Regions from separate parts of the Neobacillus sp. KR4-4 genome, predicted to be linked through region 4. Evidence: riboswitches for the same ligand, from Rfam matches in the RefSeq annotation. Region 4 holds a riboswitch; each other region holds the start of a gene.
What was found. Region 4 has a riboswitch for S-adenosylmethionine ahead of mtnW (2,3-diketo-5-methylthiopentyl-1-phosphate enolase). Riboswitches for the same ligand answer to the same signal wherever they lie in the genome.
Positions count from the first base shown of each region.

Region 1: it holds a riboswitch for S-adenosylmethionine, as region 4 does, so the genes downstream of both, ACE198_RS20295 (homoserine dehydrogenase) here and mtnW (2,3-diketo-5-methylthiopentyl-1-phosphate enolase) in region 4, are expected to answer to the same signal.
Region 2: it holds a riboswitch for S-adenosylmethionine, as region 4 does, so the genes downstream of both, ACE198_RS26470 (sugar ABC transporter substrate-binding protein) here and mtnW (2,3-diketo-5-methylthiopentyl-1-phosphate enolase) in region 4, are expected to answer to the same signal.
Region 3: it holds a riboswitch for S-adenosylmethionine, as region 4 does, so the genes downstream of both, ACE198_RS08270 (O-acetylhomoserine aminocarboxypropyltransferase/cysteine synthase family protein) here and mtnW (2,3-diketo-5-methylthiopentyl-1-phosphate enolase) in region 4, are expected to answer to the same signal.

Region 1 covers NZ_JBHHJU010000023.1:57,020-62,302, forward strand. The annotation lists gene ACE198_RS20275 (carbon-nitrogen hydrolase family protein) at 1-43, shown strand, start outside; gene ACE198_RS20280 (GNAT family N-acetyltransferase) at 64-726, shown strand; gene ACE198_RS20285 (GNAT family N-acetyltransferase) at 742-1,413, shown strand; gene ACE198_RS20290 (hypothetical protein) at 1,462-1,593, shown strand; SAM riboswitch class I at 1,701-1,809, shown strand; gene ACE198_RS20295 (homoserine dehydrogenase) at 1,888-3,126, shown strand; gene ACE198_RS20300 (glycosyltransferase) at 3,354-5,201, shown strand; gene ACE198_RS20305 (glycosyltransferase family 2 protein) at 5,232-5,283, shown strand, end outside.
Region 2 covers NZ_JBHHJU010000043.1:345-5,627, reverse strand. The annotation lists gene ACE198_RS26480 (ABC transporter permease) at 1-59, opposite strand, end outside; gene ACE198_RS26475 (sugar ABC transporter ATP-binding protein) at 61-1,563, opposite strand; gene ACE198_RS26470 (sugar ABC transporter substrate-binding protein) at 1,638-2,747, opposite strand; SAM riboswitch class I at 2,969-3,076, opposite strand; gene ACE198_RS26465 (MFS transporter) at 3,311-4,525, shown strand; gene ACE198_RS26460 (ketopantoate reductase family protein) at 4,565-5,283, opposite strand, start outside.
Region 3 covers NZ_JBHHJU010000006.1:32,068-37,350, reverse strand. The annotation lists gene ACE198_RS08300 (arsenate reductase family protein) at 1-94, shown strand, start outside; gene gcvH (glycine cleavage system protein GcvH) at 171-554, shown strand; gene ACE198_RS08290 (YusG family protein) at 662-901, shown strand; gene ACE198_RS08285 (toprim domain-containing protein) at 1,044-1,400, shown strand; gene ACE198_RS08280 (thioredoxin family protein) at 1,408-1,716, shown strand; gene ACE198_RS08275 (hypothetical protein) at 1,932-2,291, shown strand; SAM riboswitch class I at 2,375-2,486, shown strand; gene ACE198_RS08270 (O-acetylhomoserine aminocarboxypropyltransferase/cysteine synthase family protein) at 2,556-3,872, shown strand; SAM riboswitch class I at 3,991-4,100, shown strand; gene ACE198_RS08265 (methionine ABC transporter ATP-binding protein) at 4,270-5,283, shown strand, end outside.
Region 4 covers NZ_JBHHJU010000003.1:2,664-7,946, forward strand. The annotation lists gene ACE198_RS03435 (carbon-nitrogen family hydrolase) at 1-588, opposite strand, end outside; gene ACE198_RS03440 (pyridoxal phosphate-dependent aminotransferase) at 713-1,933, shown strand; SAM riboswitch class I at 2,068-2,178, shown strand; gene mtnW (2,3-diketo-5-methylthiopentyl-1-phosphate enolase) at 2,253-3,464, shown strand; gene ACE198_RS03450 (2-hydroxy-3-keto-5-methylthiopentenyl-1-phosphate phosphatase) at 3,461-4,132, shown strand; gene ACE198_RS03455 (methylthioribulose 1-phosphate dehydratase) at 4,129-4,749, shown strand; gene ACE198_RS03460 (1,2-dihydroxy-3-keto-5-methylthiopentene dioxygenase) at 4,790-5,283, shown strand, end outside.

The DNA of each region.
Region 1 (5,283 bases), on a different contig from region 4:
GCGTGATCGCAGAACTGATTTATACACAGACTGGGAAAAGTAAACAGAAGGGGTGGGTTTAGTATGTATCGAAGTGAATTTTACGTTTTTGACCAAGAGCGGCCTGTTCCGGTTATCATTCGCAATTATACCAAACAGGATTTTGCCGATCTTATCAAGATTCAATCCGAGTGCTTCCCACCTCCTTTTCCATCAGAATTATGGTGGAATAAAGAGCAACTAACCAATCATGTGGACCTGTTTCCAGAAGGTGCATTATGTATTGAGGTTGATGGTGAATTAGCCGGTTCGTTAACCGCCTTAATTATCGATTTTGATCCCAGCGATAAAAACCATACGTGGGAAGAAATCACTGACCATGGATACATCCGAAACCATAATCCAAGGGGGAATACCTTGTACATCGTTGATATCAGTGTCCGACCCAGGTACCGTAAACTAGGGCTAGGAAAATTGATGATGCATGCTATGTACCATGTTGTTATTGAGAGAGGTTTAGAGCGCTTACTAGGCGGGGGTAGAATGCCAGGTTTTTATAGAGTAGCTGATAACATGACACCGGAGCAATATTTAGCATCAATTATAACGGGAGAATTAAAGGATCCTGTCATTACATTTTTGCTGCGCTGCGGCCGTGTCCCGGTAGGAATTATTGAAAACTATCTAGAGGATGAGGAATCCTGTAACAATGCTGTATTAATGGAATGGAAAAATCCTTTTAAATAATTGGGGGGGATATTTATGGATTATATTAGAATCACAAGTATAGATGATCCGAATTTTAGAAAACTGCATAACTTAATGGGAGAAATTTTCCCGCCAGAAGAAGTCCTGGCATATGAGCTATGGAAAGAGCCATTAGAAGATCCGAGTATTCGGGTATTCGTGGCAGTCGATGGCGATAAAGTCTTAGGTGCAACTGAATACCGTTATTATCCTGATTGGAATATTGCCATGACAGATTTTACGATTATAGGTAAACCTGGCCTAAGCCTTGGTCGATTTTTAGCTCAAAACCGGTTAAAGGATTTACAACAATTAGCAAATAAAAATGGAAAAGAGCTTTACGGAATGTTTGCAGAAATATACGATCCTTACAGAGTTGAACATCACGAATTTGGCGGCGTAAAGGTTATGGACCCTTATGTGCGACGTGAAGTGCTTTCCCATTTGGGTTACAAGCGGTTAGATTTCTCATATGTTCATCCATCCTGGGAAAATAATGGGGAAGCCGTAACTGGGCTAGATTTATGTTTCATGCCATTAGACGATGAGCTTAAATCTCTCCCAACTAATCTTGTAAAGGATTTCCTAACAACCTATTACTCCATACTTTCAAACAAACCGAAGGAATGGTTAGAAATGATAGACCATCTGGGAGACAAGGGAGAAGTACCCCTGTTACCTTTGTAGAAGGCTGTGTTAAGGGTAATGTTGATTTTTTCACTCTGTTGATTGGAGTTGGAAGGCACGAAGACTCCTGCGGGAGTACGGGGCAGGGGAGACCCCGCAGGAGCAAAGCGACGAGGAGGCTCCCCGTCACGCCCGCGGAAAGCGCAGTGCCTGGAACGGAAATCAACAGACAAGTTTTAAACGCAGCCTTGTAAAAAAAAGAAATTTCAAATAATATTGACATCTACAAAGGATTCAACTAGAATTCTCTTTATAACTTGGAAATTTAATCAAACAATTACATAAAACTCTTATCCAGAGCGGCGGAGGGACTAGGCCCGATGAAGCCCGGCAACCATCAAGGTAAATCTTGAAAAGGTGCTAATTCCTGCAGGTTATTTGCCTGACAGATAAGAGGAGGAAACTAACCCTCTTCTTATGAAGAGGGTTTTTTTCTATTTAGCCATGTCTATTATAAATGAAGGGTGGATCAATATGTCTGTGATAAAAGTAGCGATTCTAGGTTTCGGAACAGTCGGGGAAGGTGTTTATAGAACGATTCAATCCCATGCAGAAGAACTTGAGGGAGTATTAGGAAAAAGGGTCGAAGTCGCAGCTGTACTAATTAGAAATAAGCATAAAAAGAGAAATATTAATGAAGATGTATTAGTCACTGCAGATTTCAATGAAATTTTAAGTCTACCTCAACTTGATGTTATTGTCGAAGCAATCGTCAATAAAGAACCCACTTTTACATTTTTAAAACAAGCGATTCAAAAAGGATGTCACATAATTACAGCTAATAAAGAAATGTTTGCACACCACGGGAATGACCTGCTCGAGTTAGCAAAGCATCATAATGTTTCAGTAGGTTACGAAGCGACAGTTGCGGGTGGTATACCTGTTATTCAAACCTTAAGGCAGCTATTAAACGTAAACCGTGTTCATCACGTGCAAGGCATACTAAATGGAACATCGAATTTCATCTTAACGGAAATGCGTGAGAAGAAGCAGTCCTTTGCTGACGCTCTAAGTTTAGCACAAGCAAAGGGGTTTGCTGAAGCAGACCCAACCAATGATGTCGAAGGCTTTGATGCTTTTTATAAAACAATGATTCTAAGCAGAATTGCATTTGGTGAGGAACCAAATTGGGAGGATGTAGAACGAGAAGGGATTACTTCAATTACAAGTGAATTAATCGAGGCAGCTGAAAGACTTGGACTTAGGTTTAAACTTATTGCAAGTATAAGTAAGAAAGGTGATCAAATTAAGGCCGCTGTTAGACCAGTCCTTGTTGGAAAGTCTCATCCTTTTTATTCTATTGAAGGGGTAGAAAATGCCGTTAATGTTTACACGGATCTTGTTGGTAGTATTACATTACAAGGACCAGGTGCCGGCATGTTTCCAACAGCAAGTGCAGCAATCGAAGATTTAGTTTATGTCTGTCAAAATAAGCGGATAAATAAGTATTTCACAAAGACGCCAGCATTTCATTTAGGAGATAAAAAAGAGCATGCAGACGAATTATGGATAATTCAAGGTCTCACAAAGGATTTTAAAAACCCATTGATCACATGGATTACTCAAACTAATGAGGAGACAGCAATTATCCGGACAAATACGGAGTTAATTAAACAGTTAATGAGTGAACAGAACATAAAATGTTGCTTTCAAATTTTAGGGGAGTATGAAATAGAAAGCAATGATAAAGAAGTATCATTAGCCGCCATATAGTTTGAATGAAATCATAAGCAATTATTCCGTAAAAAGAGCGCATAAGCTCTTTTTTTTGTGAATTTCTATGCTCCTAATTGGAGGGAATCGACAAATAGCAAAAAAATATATACAAAGCAACCTATAAATGGGGATAAGTCTAGTCAAAATCATATGGTATACATATTGTGTAAAAGCAAAACCCAAATGGACTAGTTACTTATAAAAGTAAATTGAAGAGGTGCGTCATGTTATGGAATAGCCTAAATGGTCGTTTATTAACGAATCTGAAAAATACATTTACCTATGAGTTTTGGGTATTACCCGAAAATGTTCATCATATCGATAAGCAATCTCGGGAAAAGTCAGTGGATGGTACAGGAACGAATTATGTGATTGGGCCAGGACAAGGGATGACCGATAATGATGCGGGAGTTAGTGTTTCAATTGGACTAAATGGAATAACGATTTATGAACATACGAATGAGAATATATATGCGGTGTTAGTCCATGAAGCCAGTATTAATGATCTAATTCACATTGCGGTTGTCTATGATGAAAGAGAGCCGCAGCTATTTATTAATGGGAAGTTTGTAAAAAAAGGTGATAGAAGCCCTAAAGACTTTGTCTACCCATCTGGGATGATTGGCGGACTGCCAGGTCTGTTCTTTAATGGTGATATTAACGAAATCAGACTGTGGGATCATTGCAGGACAGAACAAAATCTTAATAATTTTATGAATAAAAAGCTTACAGGAAACGAAAAAGGGCTATATGGTGTTTGGCCAATTCCAACTGTAAATAAACAAGAACCACAGAAAGTAAATCCAAAAACCAAAAAGTCCTCAAATAACAAGGACACAAGCACCAAAGAGAAACTTACTAAAGAAATCCCAGTAAATAATAGCCAAGATATTGAAGTAAGTATAATTATTCCTTCCCTAAATAAATATCCACTAAATCTCCTGACTCTTTTCTCACTAGAATATCAAACGTTCAATCCTTCAAAAATGGAAGTTATTTTTATAGATGATGCTTCAACTGACCAAACGGAAGAAAAGCTAAAAGGCTATAAGCCTCCCTATCATTTCAAATATGTACGAAATGAAAAGAATCTAGGAAGAGCAAGCGTACGAAATTTGGGCATTCGTACAGCAAGAGGGAGCACTCTTATTTTTCTTGATGCAGAAATGATAACAGAACCTGATTTTGTTGAAAAACATCATAAGTTCCATCAATCAAAAAATAAGCATATTTTGTCAGGGGTAATGCATTCAAAAATCATCTATTCATGCATCTTTCCTGAATTTGCTCCAGAGAAAATTAGCACGATTGCAACTTTAACAAAAAAAGATAATTTGCTTAATTCTAGGTTTAATAAATATAAAGATTCAATTAAACAACCGTACCCGTTGTTGGAAAAAAGTGATATTGCAAGAAAAGCCTTCAAGGATATTGGGGTTGTAACATACCCATGGTTCCAAACGATAACCGACAATTTTGCTGCTGACTTAGAAGGGTTTTCCTTTCCATGGATGGCATTTCTTACAGGGAATGTTTCCATTCAAAAAGAGTTTATTACTCAGGCAGGATTGTTCGATGAAGACTTTGTCCTGTACGGTTACGAAGATTGGGAACTAGGATATCGTTTATATAAAATGGGGGCCACATATATTGTTGGAAATGATTTGATTACCTATCATCAAGAACACCCTGTAGGCAAAAGCAAATGGAAAGAGGCAATTAACAACCTTGGACTGTTTATTTCAAAGCATCATGATATCGATGTACTTGTACTCGGATTAGAGATTTCAGGTCTTGCTGATTTATTAACAATGAGTAAGCTATTAAAAGAATATAAATTACTCATTCAATCTTATCCAGGGAAATTTCAAAAATTCCAAGAAAAATTCATGCACATACTTGAAACAATTGTCCTTTTACTTCAAATCGATATCCGTCACATAAATATCTTAGGAGCTGCAGGCTTTGGCTCTGACGACATAAATGGGCTGAAAAAAGAAATTAATTCTATTAAAACCCTTAAAAAGTTTACTAATTTAACCACCGTTTTAGATAAGGTCATGAACTCATAAAATAATTCTCAGCGTTAAAGGAGTGAGAGTGTGGTTTCCATTATTACTTGTACAATAAGAGATGAGAATATCGATAATGTTT
Region 2 (5,283 bases), on a different contig from region 4:
ATCTCAAATACTTTTTTGGCAGGGGCTTCCTGCTTCTTTGCTGCGATATTTGCTTCCATTCTATCTGCCCCCTGTTGAATAAAATAATAATTCTTCTTCGTTAGTTAGACTTGTTTCAACTTCCTTAACAGACCTGCCATCATATAAAACATAGACTCTATCGGTAATCCCAATAATCTCTGAAAGTTCGGATGAAGCATAAATAATCGCTTTGCCTCGATGGGCCAACTCATTAATTAACTCAAAGATATCCTTCTTTGCTCCCACATCGACACCTTTAGTGGGTTCATCAAAAATATATACATCCGCCTCCGCTACAAGCCATTTTCCAATCGCTACTTTCTGCTGGTTTCCTCCAGAAAGGTTCTGCACTTTTGTTTCTTCTGATGGTGTTTTAATCCCGAGACGGCGGACCAAGTGCTTAGCGGTCTCTTTTTCCTTTTTTCGATTTAAAAAGCTAAACACCTTTGTGAAATCCCCTAAATTGGCTGCCGTTAAATTGGTTTCAACAGATTCCAATACAAGTATTCCTTCTTTTCTCCGTTCTTCCGGAACTAGAGCAATTCCCTTCTTGACTGCATCATAAGGGCTTTTTAATTTTACTGTGTGCCCATTAAGTATAATCGCTCCTGCCGTTAGCTTCTCGGAACCAAATAACGCTTTGCATAATTCTGTTTTTCCAGCACCAACCAGGCCCGCAATGCCAATGATTTCTCCCGCTTTTACATGAATATGCAAATCCTTTATTTTTCCTTGATCAGATATGCCTTTTACTTCTAGGATCGTGTTTCCAATCCGATTGTTCTTAACGGGGAACTGTTCCTCCAATTTTTGTCCCAACATATACTCCACCACTTTATCAGAGGTGGTATCTACAATCTTCTTTTTTGCAACCAATTCACCGTTCCTCATGACGGTCACTTCATCACAGATTTCAAAAATCTCTGGCAAGCGATGGGAAATAAAGATCACACCAACATCTTTTTCCTTTAAATCTCGAACAATCCTAAATAATTCGGTCGTTTCGGTATGACTCAAGGGTGCAGTCGGTTCATCTAGGATAAGAAACTTACATTGATTTGAAACAGCCCTTGCGATTAATATCATTTGTTTTTCCGCTAGTGATAACTCACTGACAAGAGTCTTCGTTGAAAGGGAAATATTCATACTCGCTAATATTTCCGCTGCTTTTTGATGAAGGTTCTTCCATTTCATCCATTGCTTTTTCCCCATGTTGTGGACGGTATCGAGCAGTAAAATATTTTCAGCAACTGTTAAATAAGGAATGAGTGCAGTATCTACCTCTTGATAAACGATTTGTATTCCCGCGTCCTGTGCATTTTTCGGAGAGCGAATCTTTAGATCTCGCCCATCTAATTGGACTTCACCAGTATAGTGGTCATATGCACCGGAGAGAACCTTCATTAATGTTGATTTCCCTGCGCCATTTGCCCCAATCAAGGCTTGGATTTCTCCAGTTTTCATTGAAAAATCAACTTGATTCAGTGCCTTCACTCCCGGGAATTCTATCGAGATATTCTTCATCTCCAATGTTGCGCTCATTAAATTCCACCTCCGTAAGCAAACACTCTCTTCATCTATTGAAAAAGAGAGTGTGTCTAGTTGTTAACCGAGAATTATTTATAATGGTTCTTTAAAGTCTTAATCCAATCCTCTTCAAATGCAGTCGATTGCCCCCAGCCTGGGATAATTTTTGCAAGGTTTACCATGTTTACAGGATCTTTAGACTTTTGAAGGGTATCTTGTGAAACTAGTGATGCTTCTAAGTCAAAGGTCTGAGGTGTTTCTTCACCTGCAAGTTTCTTCGCAAGGATTCTCATATCCACAGCACCAATTAGTTTAGGATCGACCGCTGCTGTACTGGTCCATGCACTGCCTTTTCTTTGTATTTCTTGAAGATCCGCATTGGAAACATCAATTCCAAAGATTTTTACCTCTTCACGGCCAGCTTCTTTCAGCGCACGCGCTGCACCAATTGCGAAAGCATCCCACGTAGCAAAAATGGCATCCAGTTTTCCTTTAGGATATTTATTTAACATCGCTGCAACCGCATTCTGCGTTTGAACACTAGTATCTGCAGCTGCTACACCAAAGCGTTCCACTTCTTTAATTCCAGGGTTTTTTGAAAGCACATCTTGATAAACCTTGTTACGTCTAACCATTGCAGGAAAACCGTCAACCCATAGGTAAGCAATATTCGCTTTGCCATTTGTATTCTTAACGAGTTGGTCGAGGGCTAATGTTGCTAACGCTTCATCATCCTGGGAAGTAAGTGTCACTCCGTCGACATTCGCTATATTTGGATTAGAGTCAAATGTAACAACACTTTTTCCTTTTTCAGCTATCTTTTTTACATCATTAACAGTCGCCTCATCATCACCATGAGAAATAATAAATCCATCATAATCTTGGTTTAACGCTTGATTAATGGCATCATGGAACTTAGCTGTATCACCATTTGCTGTAAACACGTCTACTTTAAAGCCTAGTGCTTCTCCCTCTTCTTTTGCACCGGCTAAGAATTGAGCAGTATGATCGTCTCCGCCAATTTTACGAATAACCTTAATTTTCAGTTGGTCCCCATTCGTGAATTTTTCTGGTACACCTTCAAGTGTAACTTTTTTGCCGCTAGCTTGTTTGGTTTCTTCCCCTGATGCACAGCCAGTAAGTAAAAGTGTGGCTGCCAATGCTGATACAAGCGTACTTTTAAAGATATTTCTTTTCATGTTAAAAACTCCCCCTGTTTGATTCTTATCAATATTCCATTACTCCTATTGGAAAAGTTGGTTTTTATTAAAATAAAGGCTGTGTTAACTTGTCTGTTGATTTCCGTTCCAGGCACGAAGGTCAACATAGTGCTAAAAATCAACATTAACCTTTAACACAGCCAAAATAAAAAACCTCTCCAGAAAAGAGAGGTTTCATCACAAGTTAAGGGACTACTCCTCTCTTATCTTTCAAAACAAAAAATTGTTTTGCAGGATTTAGCACCAATTCCAATTGGAACGGTTGCTGGGCGTCATCGGGCCAGTCCCTCTGCCACTCTTGATAAGAGAACGTAATATTCTGTTAAGTAATAAATTAGATTTTAGTCCCCTATTGACAAGTTGTCAATAGTGTTTTGAATATTTCTAATAAAGTTATTTTTCACTATCTGGCAAGGTCACTGAATATTAGCTATGACTTTTCGCAACTTTATTGATAGGATAACCCTTTAAAATTATCAGAAATTTCGGTATGATGATATTTAGAAAACCGAAATACATTTCAGAAAGAAGTGTTATTTTTAATGACTCACCAGAAACGTGCAAAACGTAATTTAATCATCATGTGGTTTGCGAACTTCTTTGTCGCTGGAAGTATGACGATGGTTATGCCGTTTATCTCGTTGTACATTGAGACATTTGGAGACTTCTCGGAAAAATATGTCCAACATTGGTCAGGAATCACATTTGGAATTACGTTTGTTTCAGCCTTCGCCTTCTCGCCGATTTGGGGTCAAATTGGCGATCGTTATGGACGAAAAAAAATCCTTATAATATCCGGTTTAGGGATGGGATTATCCATTTTTCTCATGGGGTATGTCCATTCTGTTTGGCAGCTATTGCTCCTCCGTTTTTGCATGGGGTTCTTTTCGGGATTTATTCCGATGTCGCAGGCATTTATTTCAACGCAAACACCACAGGATATCGCTGGGCGCGTGCTTGGAACCTTACAAACAGGCAGTATTACAGGATCCCTATTAGGACCTATGCTGGGTGGAATCCTTGCAGATTCACTTGGCTTTTCTACCACCTTTAAATGGACGTCCATTTCTATTTTCATTTCTGCCCTGCTTGTCATCACCACAAAGGAATTTATGATTGAAGCCAAAAAAGGAACAAAAGCCCATTATTCAAGCAGAGAAGTGGTTAGTCATATTGTCCGCAATCCAGTTTTATTAACCGTGCTGCTCATCTCTTCCCTTGTCCAGGTCGCGCATTTCAGCATCCAGCCAATTTTATCATTATTCGTTAGCGACCTGCACGGACCGGCAAATGTTGCCTTTTATTCAGGAATTGCCTTTTCTGCTGCCGGACTTGGCAATTTATTAATGTCACGAAATTGGGGAAAGATTGCCGATAAGTATGGTTATATTAAAATCTTAATCATTCTTCTTTTCCTAGCAGGGATCGTCTACCTGCCAGGTGCAGCGGTCACTAATTTTTGGCAGCTGGTTATCATCCGCATTGCTCTTGGAGTCACAATTGGTGGAATCATTCCTGTCAGAGTTGCCTACATTCGCCAAGAGGCACCGCTTACCATGCAAGGGGAAGTTCTCGGCTACAATACGAGTTTAAGGTTTCTAGGAAATATTATCGGACCTATGCTGGGGGGATTTATCTCCGGATACTTTGGATTCTCGGCCGTTTTTATCTGCACTAGTGCATTATTAATCCTAAGTGGAATCATCTTGTTTGTCTCCATGCATCGTCATCCGAACCTAGTTAAACACACCATTTAAAACTATAGCTAAAAAGGCCCGTATAAGGGGCCTTTTTTGTTACAACATGCGCTCATAAACTTTTAAATTAGCATAGATTGCTTCTAATACAGGAACAACAATTCCTTTGTTACGAGCAATTTCTAGTAAATGTCCTTGCAAATGATCGGCCTCAACCAAGAGGTTTTTTTCCATGTCTCTCTGCATGGAAGATTTCATTTGATAGCCCAAATTGTCAATCTGTTTCAATTGAATGGTTTCAATTTCATCAGCAATTGGCGCATTTATTCTTTTCATGATAGACACTAACTCTTTTAGCAGCTGGGAAATGACAGTACGTCCATTTTCATTATCCCGAATAGGACCAATTGGCGCTCTCATTAATGTCGTAATTCCCGACATCGTCGAGATAAATAAATATTTATGCCATAGCTCTTGATTAATATTAACGCTTAACCTAATGTCTGCTTTCGTTCCAGAAAAGCAATCTTCTATTTTTAATATTCGCTCGGATCTTTCTCCAGATCGTTCACCATACAATAACCTATGTGCTTGACTTGACTGAATAACACGTCCATCACGGTCCAATGTGGATTCAATAAAACACAAACCACCAATGATTTTCTCTTCACCAAACTCTTCTGCTAATTTATTAAAATGAACAATTCCATTTAACAATGGCAGTATGAGTGTTTCACTGCCAACGTATTGACGGAAACTATCTATCGCTCCCTCCAATTGATAGGCTTTTGTTGAAAGCAGGATGACATCAAAGGGTC
Region 3 (5,283 bases), on a different contig from region 4:
CGATGGCATGTTAATCAAACGCCCAATTTTAACGGATGGCGAACGTGTCACCGTAGGCTTTAAAGAAGAAGAGTTTGAAAAAATGTGGCGATAAGCCGGCTCTTCATCACAATGGGAATCGATTTATTTCGATGATAGATTTTTAGAAAAAACAATGGAGGGATTTAGCGATGAGTACACCAAAAGAATTACGTTATTCAGAGGAACATGAATGGGTTAAGGTTGAAGGAGAAAAAGTTCGTGTCGGGATTACTGCGTTTGCACAGCATGAACTAGGAGATATCGTTTTTGTTGAGCTTCCAGAAGTGGGCGATGAAGTAACTGCCGACGAACCATTTGGTAGCGTAGAGTCTGTAAAAACTGTATCTGAGCTTTATGCACCTGTCAGCGGTAAAGTCGTGGAAGTGAATGAAGATTTAAGCGACAGCCCTGAATTTGTTAACGAATCACCATACGAAAAGGCATGGATGATTGTGATTGAACTATCTGACAGCAGCGAACTTGATAAGCTTATGACTGCTGAACAATATGAAGAAATGATCAAAGAAGACTAAAAAATAGGAAAAGGCACCTTGTCAAGGTGCTTTTTCTCTTAAATTCCCACTTTTTCTTCTACTATTTTTGGGAAACCTATAATAAATATATTGAAGAGGGTGGGAGCGTGGCATTAAAGCAGCAAAGGATAGACGTAACCGATCGGGTTATTGGCAAAATGAAAAATGGAGAAATGGAATTGTTTCTTGATAATACGCCAATTGGAAAAATGAAATTGACAGATCACATGCAGGTGGAATTAGAGCATCATTTTGAAGTGGAACAGCAGAAGATTTATCAACACCTGACGACAACTGAAGGGTCGGATGCTAAGTATACTGATTGTGATGAGGGCGGCTGGTGCTAGCTGAGTAACTTGGGTCTATAGTCACAAGCCTATTTTTTCAAAAGACAATAATGATATGGTTAACATAGTCAGAAGAAGGCACACGTAATCAATATTTTAGAATATGTTAACATAAAACAACTTCTAATACAGGTGATGGATGATGAATGATTCGTATGTTGACAAAGTTCTTATTGTCGAAGGAAAGTCGGATAAAAATAAGGTAAAAAAAATCGTGAAGGAACCAGTTGAAATCATTTGTACAAATGGGACCATCAGTATTACAAAATTAGATGAATTGATTGATTTCCTTGAAGATAAGGATGTCTATATTCTTGTCGATGCTGACTTCTCCGGTGAGAAACTTCGCAAGCAATTAAAACGCGAGTTACCCCAAGCCGAACATTTATATATCGACCGAATGTATCGTGAGGTAGCGACCGCACCAGTTCACCACTTAGCCACCGTACTATTAGGTGCAAATATTGATGTGCATACTGAATTTTTAGAAATGGGTTAAACGATAAATGAACGAATGGAATCGAATAGAATTATCTTCCTTTATTGAAGGGAAGGCAACTGGATTAGTGTATTTCTATACACCAATGTGCGGGACCTGTCAGGTAGCTTCAAAAATGCTCCAGGTCATCGAGGAACTAGTAAAGGTAGATATGGGTAAAATGAACCTAAACTTCTATCCAGACCTTGCTAGGGAATATGAAATTGAAAGTGTTCCTTGCTTGTTATTGGTCGAGGCTGGAGAAGTAAAAGAAACACTCTACGCCTTCCACTCCGTACCTTTTTTACTTGATAAAATAAAACAACAGATATTATAAGAGCAGATGTACATGTGCATCTGTTTTTTTTATGAATCCCAACCTTACGGACAAACCTCGTTGAAAAACCATGAAAATTCCGATATCCGACATATTTCTCAGGAAATTCTCTCGCCACTGCCCTGCTAAGTAGATAATTGTCGACCAATTTAAAGAGGATTTCTGGCCTATGTCTTGTATAGTAAATATAAGAGCATAGACCGGAGTGATGGAAGATGATAGAGGTATTGAAAACCTTTCAATTAGCAATCAAGCAGCAAGGGCATTTACTGCCATTACTTGAGCATATCCATACAAGAGTGAATTTAATTTGTGAACAAAATACCTATCAAATCTTCATGAAGGATAGGGAAATCTTCATCCTCCATGATAGCAAAGAGACTCAAACAATACCTGAGATTCGTGGGGATCTTTATGCGATGAGACAGCTGCTTACAGGGGAGGAAAGGTTGCGGACTCTTGAACGAAACGGTCAATTAAGTATTTCTGCTCCTATCCGCACAACCTTATTACTAGAGTCTATCTTCTATTTAACTAAAACGCAGGAACATATCGCGAAAATTACAAATTTTTAATCAAACCTATTGACTCGGAATTAAAATTTAGATAACATTATAATATAGAATATTTAGCTAATTATTACAATTTCATCAATACATTCTTATCGAGAGCGGCGGAGGGATTGGCCCTTTGATGCCCAGCAACCGGTTTACTACACATAATAACACGGTGCTAAATCCAGCAGAGCAATCAGCTCTGGAAGATGAGAAGTGTGAAGCCCCTCTTCTCTGAAGCAGGGGTTTTTGTATGGTGAGTTATCAAAAAAAGGAGGAAGCAAGATGAGTGAAAATCAAAAGAAATATCGTTTTGAAACATTAAGTGTCCATGGCGGCTTAACTCCAGATCCGGTAACAGGGGCCCGCGCTGTTCCGATTTACCAAAACAATGCATATCAATTTAAGAATACTGAGCATGCTGCAAACTTATTTAGCTTAGCAGAATCTGGATACATATACACACGAATACACAACCCAACGACCACTGTATTTGAAGAAAGAGTCGCTTTATTAGAAGGCGGTGTTGGTGCCTTAGCAGTGGCGAGCGGAATGGCCGCCATTACTCTTGCCATTTTAAATATTGCTGAGGCTGGCGATGAAATTGTTTCGGCTTCCAATCTCTATGGAGGCACCTATAATTTATTTGCAGTGACCCTTCCGAAATATGGAATTAACGTGAAATTTGTAGATCCAGAAAATCCAGAAAACTTCCGCCAAGCGATCACTGCCAAAACAAAAGCAGTCTTTGCGGAAACAATTGGTAATCCAAGCCTGCGCATCCTCGATATTGAAAAAGTGGCTGAAATTGCCCATGAAGCAGGTGTACCACTAATCGTTGACAATACTTTTGCCACTCCATACCTTTGCCGCCCAATTGAACATGGAGCAGATATTGTCATTCATTCCGCTACTAAGTGGTTATTAGGGAACGGAACGACAACGGGCGGAATTATTGTTGATGGCGGTAAATTCGATTGGAATTCTCCAAGATTCCCAGGCTTTACAACACCAGATGCAAGCTACCATGATTTGGTTTATGCAGAAGCCTTAGGCGCGGTGGCTTATATTATCAAAGCACGTGTCCAATTGCTTCGTGATCTAGGGCCGGCATTAAGTCCGCAAAATTCCTTCCAGTTTGTCCTTGGACTTGAAACTCTGCATGTCCGGATGAAGGAGCATGTCGCAAATACTAAAGAAGTCGTCGATTACTTAACTAACCATCCTGCCGTAGAATGGGTTTCCTATCCTGGTCATCCATCCCATCCTGATTATGAACTAGCTAAAAAGTATCTACCAAAAGGTGCCGGTTCGATGGTGGTATTCGGAATTAAAGGCGGAAAAGAAGCAGGGGCTAAATTAATTGATTCCATCACACTTTGGGCACATGTGGCCAATGTTGGTGATGCAAAAAGTTTAATTATTCATCCGGCCAGCACCACTCACCAGCAATTAGATGCCCAAGGCCTGATCGCTGCAGGTGTAACAGAGGATTTAATTCGCCTATCCATCGGGATCGAGAATGTAGAAGATCTGATTGAAGACCTAGAGTCGGCTATTGTTTCGGCAACTGGTTTAACTTCATTAAACATTAATGCCTAAACTTATTTTATTGAATAAGAAACTATTTCATTGACACCCCTTTTTATCCGTGATACGATACTTTTGTAATATAGTTACTTAAACAAATTCACGTTTGAATTAAATATAGGAATTGATACTCTTATCAAGAGAGGTGGAGGGATGTGCCCGATGAAGCCCGGCAACCGTCAATATTTATTATTGAAATGGTGCCAATTCACACAAAGCGTTTGCTTTGGAAGATGGGAGAAAGGATTATTATTTATGATGCCTTTCTGCCTGCGCAGAAAGGCTTTTTATTTTGATAACATAGAATCTTTTCGTAAAAAAAGTCAAACCCTATATTAGATTAAACGGTATATTACAAAAAAAATCTTTCAGAATTTTAAGGTAAATTGGATAAAAAGCAGGTGATACAATGATTTCTATAAAAAGTGTTCAGAAAATTTTTCCCTCCAAGCAGGGTCAGCTTAGAGCCGTTGATGATGTAAACCTAGAAATTCAAGATGGTGAAATTTTCGGGGTAATTGGATACAGTGGTGCTGGTAAAAGTACATTGATTAGAATGTTAAATGGTTTGGAACTGCCGACCAGTGGGACCGTAACCGTTGCTGGCCGCGTGGTTTCAAAAATCAAAGGGGCTGAACTTCGAAAAGCCCGGCAAGAGATCAGTATGATTTTTCAGCATTTTAACTTATTGTGGTCAAGAACCGTTAGTGAAAATATTGCTTTTCCCTTAGAAATTGCAGGCATCAAAGGTCCTGAGCGCCAAAAAAGAGTAAGTGAACTAATTAAATTAGTCGGCCTGGAAGGTAGAGAGAATGCTTATCCATCCCAGTTAAGCGGCGGACAAAAGCAACGTGTTGGGATTGCAAGGGCGCTTGCCAACAATCCGAAAGTACTTCTTTGTGATGAAGCTACTTCTGCCCTCGACCCACAAACGACCGATTCTATTTTGGAATTGTTAGTTGATATAAATAAAAGGCTCGGTCTGACTATTGTTCTTATTACCCATGAAATGCATGTAATCCGCAAGATTTGTCACCGGGTTGCCGTCATGGAAAGTGGAAGGGTCGTCGAACTTGGACAAGTATTAGATGTATTCAAAAATCCACAGCAGTCGATTACGAAACGATTTGTCCAGCAGGTAACCGAACCAGAAGAAACGAAAGAAACTGCTGAACATTTAATTGAACGTTATCGTTCCGGTCAAATTGTTCAACTAACTTTTATTGGGGAGTCTGTTGAACAGCCGATCATTACAAATGTCATTCGCCATAATAACGTGACCGTTAATATCTTGCAAGGGAAGATTTCACAAACCCAAAGCGGGTCCTATGGAACCTTATTCATTCATATTGATGGGGACGAAGCAGAAGTCAATAAGGCAGTCGACTATATTCGTTCACAGCAAGTAGGAGTGGAGGTGGTT
Region 4 (5,283 bases):
AATGACATAACATTGGTTTTCAATGGCTCTGGCAATTAAAAGGGCTCTCCAATGAGACAATCGCTGCGCTGGCCATTCGGCAACCACAAACAGTGCCTCAGCCCCTTCAGATGTATGTGCTCGAATCCACTCCGGAAAGCGAATGTCATAACAAATAGTCCCGGCAAATTTATTATTTTCAATTTCAAAAAGTCCTTTTTGAGAGCCTGCTTCTAAATAAACATGTTCATCCATTAGCTTAAATAGGTGAAGTTTACTATACTGGTGAACGAGTTTACCCTCCTTATTGACGATGAGCAAGGTATTTTTTATACCGTTTTCTTCTCGGTTGGCTACAGATCCGCCAACAAAATTTACTTGGTACCTTTTTGCTGCCTTTTGAAGGAAATCAATGGTCTTACCAGCATGATTATCTGAAATTTCATTTAGACGAGTTAAGTCATACCCTGTTGTCCACAGCTCTGGTAGTACAATGATATCGGGCTGGCCGGCTACAGCCTTTTCAATGAGTCTTTCAGCAGATTGATAGTTTTTATTTGGATCCCCAAAGGCGATATCCATTTGTATACATGAAATTTTTAATTTCACGAATCTTCACCTCGTTTGAACTTTCGGAATTTTTTCTTTACAAGCTCTTATAAAAGTTATATCATTTGTGACTAGAATTTAACAATAGAATTACTTTTATAAATCATAAAAGCAGGTGAGAACCATGAAGCAATTTTCAACATCAGAGATATTAAATAGTCTTCCTAAGCAGTTTTTTGCTTCACTCGTTAAAAAAGTCGGGGAATATATTTCACAGGGGTATGATGTGATTAATTTGGGGCAAGGGAACCCCGATCAGCCAACACCGGCACATATCGTAGCAAAACTTCAGGAAGCCGCGGTGAATCCATTAAATCACAAATATTCTCCCTTTCAAGGGCACCAGTATTTAAAACAAGCTGCAGCTGATTTTTATTTTAGAGAATATGGAGTTCCCATTGATCCAGATAAAGAAGTGGCTATACTGTTTGGCGGTAAGGCGGGTCTTGTCGAAATTCCGCAGTGTTTATTGAATCCCGGCGACACCATCCTCGTGCCCGATCCAGGCTACCCGGATTATTTGTCAGGGGTTGCACTTGCAAAAGCCGAAATGGTAAGAATGCCGCTAAGGGAGGAAAATAATTTTCTACCGGATTATGGTGAGTTGAATGGGAATGTTTTAGATAGAGCAAAACTAATGTTCCTCAATTATCCTAATAATCCAACTGGTGCGGTAGCGACTCATGAATTTTTTGAGGAGACAATCAAACTAGCGAATGAACATGATATCTGTATAGTTCATGATTTTGCCTATGGTGCCATCGGGTTTGATGGTAAGAAACCAGTAAGTTTTTTACAGGTTCAAGGGGCAAAGGAAGTTGGAATTGAAATTTATACCTTATCTAAAAGCTATAATATGGCAGGCTGGCGTGTTGGTTTTGCAATTGGGAATGAAAGCGTCATTTCTGCTATTGAACTTTTACAAGATCATTTGTATGTCAGTTTATTTGGAGCCGTACAGGAGGCTGCTGCGGAGGCCTTAATTGGACCTCAAGACTGTGTAAAGGAATTAAACGAGTTGTATGAGCGAAGAAGGGATGTATTGATAAGTGGGCTTCATTCCTTGGGTTGGAATGTCAGCGCACCAAGGGGATCCTTTTTTGCCTGGCTTAAGGTTCCTGAAGGCTTTTCCTCTACGGAATTTGCTAATATTCTCCTTGAACAGGCACATATTATGGTTGCACCTGGAATTGGATTTGGTGAATTTGGAGAAGGGTATGTTCGGGTGGGACTACTTTCAACAGAAGAACGATTAGCTGAAGCCGTCGAAAGAATTAGTCGTTTAGAAATATTTAAAGAAAACTCCCCGAATGGCGAGCCCCTTAAGGCGGAGACGGAAGAGTAGTTGCACTTATGCGTTCAGAATTTTGTTTAAAATTCTGATTAGCCAGTTAAATCAATTGACATTTTATTTTTTTCTTGCGATAATGCAAATTAAAGTTAAACACACATTAATAACTGAATAATATACGAATCGTTTTCTTATCAAGAGCAGGCGGAGGGAAAAGCCCAATGAAGCCCGGCAACCGACTTAAATCTAGTTTTAAGCACGGTGCTAATTCTTGCAGCAACAAGGCTGATAGATGAGAAGATGTTAGTTAGCGGCTAACCTCTTCTTTGTTGAAGAGGTTTTTTATGTTTGAATAAAAGGAAGTGTTTTTATAATGACTGAAATTATTGCTACATATCTACTAAATAACGAAAAGAAACCATCCAAGAAGGCAGAAGAAATTGCCCTTGGTTTAACAGTTGGGTCATGGACGAATCTGCCTGAATTAGAACAAAACCAATTGCGTAAACATAAAGGAAGAGTTGTATCAGTCGAAGCGAATCCCTCAGAAACAGAAGAGCAAGCACTGATTAAAATTGCCTATCCAACGATAAACTTTTCTAATGACCTCCCTGCTATCTTAACAACCGTTTTCGGTAAACTTTCATTGGATGGAAAAATTAAATTACTTGATTTGCAATTTGATGAGGGATTAAAGAGGCAGTTCCCTGGTCCAAGATTTGGGATTGATGGACTAAGGAATAAATTAAACGTTAATAATCGACCGTTATTAATGAGCATCTTTAAAGGCGTACTCGGGAAAGACCTCACGTTTTTAGTCGAACAGTTAAAACAACAAGCCCTTGGTGGTGTTGATTTGGTCAAGGATGATGAAATCCTGTTTGAAAATGAATTAACACCATTTGAAAAAAGAATTGTCGAAGGGAAAAAAGCACTGCAAGAAGTGTTTGACCAAACAGGACACCGCACTTTATATGCTGTTAATCTAACAGGCAGAACTTCGCAGCTCAAAGAAAAAGCTAGAAAGGCTGCTGAACTTGGAGCAGACCTCTTATTATTCAATGTTTTTTCCTATGGGTTAGATGTGCTGCAGGAATTAAGAGAAGATGATGAAATTGCATTACCTCTTATGGCACATCCTGCTTTCAGTGGTGCATTGGCATCATCACCCGTATATGGAGTATCTCATTCTTTATTACTAGGTAAACTGCTTCGATATGCCGGTGCTGATTTGTCACTGTTCCCATCGCCGTATGGGACAGTTGCATTAGAAAAACCAAAGGCACTGTCGATTGCTAATGAATTAACAAGTGAGGACAGTTTTAAAAAGTCGTTCCCCGTTCCATCGGCTGGAATTCATCCTGGCTTGGTTCCATTGTTAATAGGTGATTTTGGTATCGATTCGGTTATTAATGCTGGAGGTGGAGTACATGGACATCCAGACGGTGCCCGGGGCGGCGGTCTTGCATTCCGACAAGCGATTGAAACTAATCTCCAAGGCAAGTTATTGTCTGAAGGGGCTGAAATGTATCCAGAACTTAAGCTGGCGCTAAAGCTATGGGGAAATGCAGAGGTAACAGTATGACAAAACCTGTAATCTTTTGTGATTTTGATGGAACCGTAACGGAAAGTGATAACATTATCCGGATGATGGAAGAATTTGCTCCTCAGGGATGGGAAGAAATTAAAGATCAAATTCTCACTTGCCAAATTTCCATTAATGAGGGAGTAGGAAAATTGTTCTCCTTATTACCTAGTCAATTGAAGGAAGAGTTGACTGCGTTTGCGATTGAGCATGCAAAAATCCGCCCGGGATTTAAAGAATTTGTAGAATTTTCGCATAAAGAAGAGATTCCTTTATATATTGTTAGCGGTGGGATTGACTTTTTTGTTTATCCGATATTAGAGAAGTTTGGACCATTTGCTGGTATTTATTGTAACGAATCTGATTTTTCAGGTGAGAGGATTAAAATTCTTTGGCCGAACGAATGCGATTCGTTATGTGACAATAATTGTGGCTGCTGTAAGCCGAGCATTATTCGAAAGCTGACCCATGAAAACGACCTGTTCAAGATTGTCATCGGAGATTCGGTCACAGATCTTGAGGCAGCGAAACATGCTAATTTTGTGTTAGCAAGAGATTTACTGCAGGAGAAATGTGAGGAATGGGGCATTAATCATCAAGAATTTAGTACGTTCTTCGAATGTATCGAGGAAATAAAAAAAAGAATTGAGGTGAGGGAATTAAAATGATAAAGGAGAGATGGAATGATCTAGCAGATGTAAAAGATGAACTTGCAAATCGTGACTGGTTTATGGGTACGAGTGGCAATCTAGCGATAAAAGTAAATGATCATCCACTCCAATTTCTGGTTACAGCTAGTGGTAAGGATAAGCGGAAACGTACGGATGAAGATTTTTTACTTGTTGATGAGTTTGGTCATCCTGTCGAACAAACACATTTAAAACCCTCAGCCGAGACACTTCTTCATGTTGAAATTTATCGTAAAACGAATGCTGGCTGCAGTCTTCATGTTCATACAATTGATAATAATGTTATTTCAGAAATATATGGTGATCAGGGTGTGGTCACCTTTAAAGGACAAGAGCTAATTAAAGCATTTGATATATGGGAAGAGGATGCAACCTTAAAAATACCGATCATTCGAAATTATGCACATATACCGACTCTGGCTGCTGAATTCTCTGAACATATTTCAGGTGATACAGGTGCTATTTTAATTCGTAACCATGGAATCACGGTATGGGGGAGAACTGCATTTGAAGCGAAAAAAATACTTGAAGCTTCTGAGTTTTTATTTCGGTATCAATTACGGTTATTAGAACATAAACCATCCCCAATTATTTAACGCAGTCTAATCAACCAAAAATGGAAAGGAAGAATATAAAATGGCATATATTACATTTCAAAACAAAGAAGAGCAAATAAATGTTCAAGAAGAGGTTGCAAGTTTCCTTGAATCTCAAGAAGTTATTTATGAAAATTGGGATATTAGCAAGCTCCCTAGTGATTTGGTAGAAAAGTACCTTTTGAGTGAGGGAGAAAAAGAAGAAATATTAAGTGTTTTTTCTGAAGAAATCGCTGATATCTCTGCTAGACGGGGGTACAAAGCTCAAGATGTCATTTCACTATCAGAAAATACGCCGAATTTGGATGTTTTGCTGACAAATTTTAAAAACGAACATCATCATACAGATGATGAAGTTCGCTTTATTGTCAGTGGTCACGGTGTATTTGTCATTCAAGGAAAAGATGGTGAGTTCTTTGAGGTACATTTAAATCCTGGCGACTTGATTTCAGTACCCGAAAATACAAGACACTATTTTACCTTAGAAGAAGACAGAAAAGTTGTTGCAGTAAGGATATTTGTAACAACCGAAGG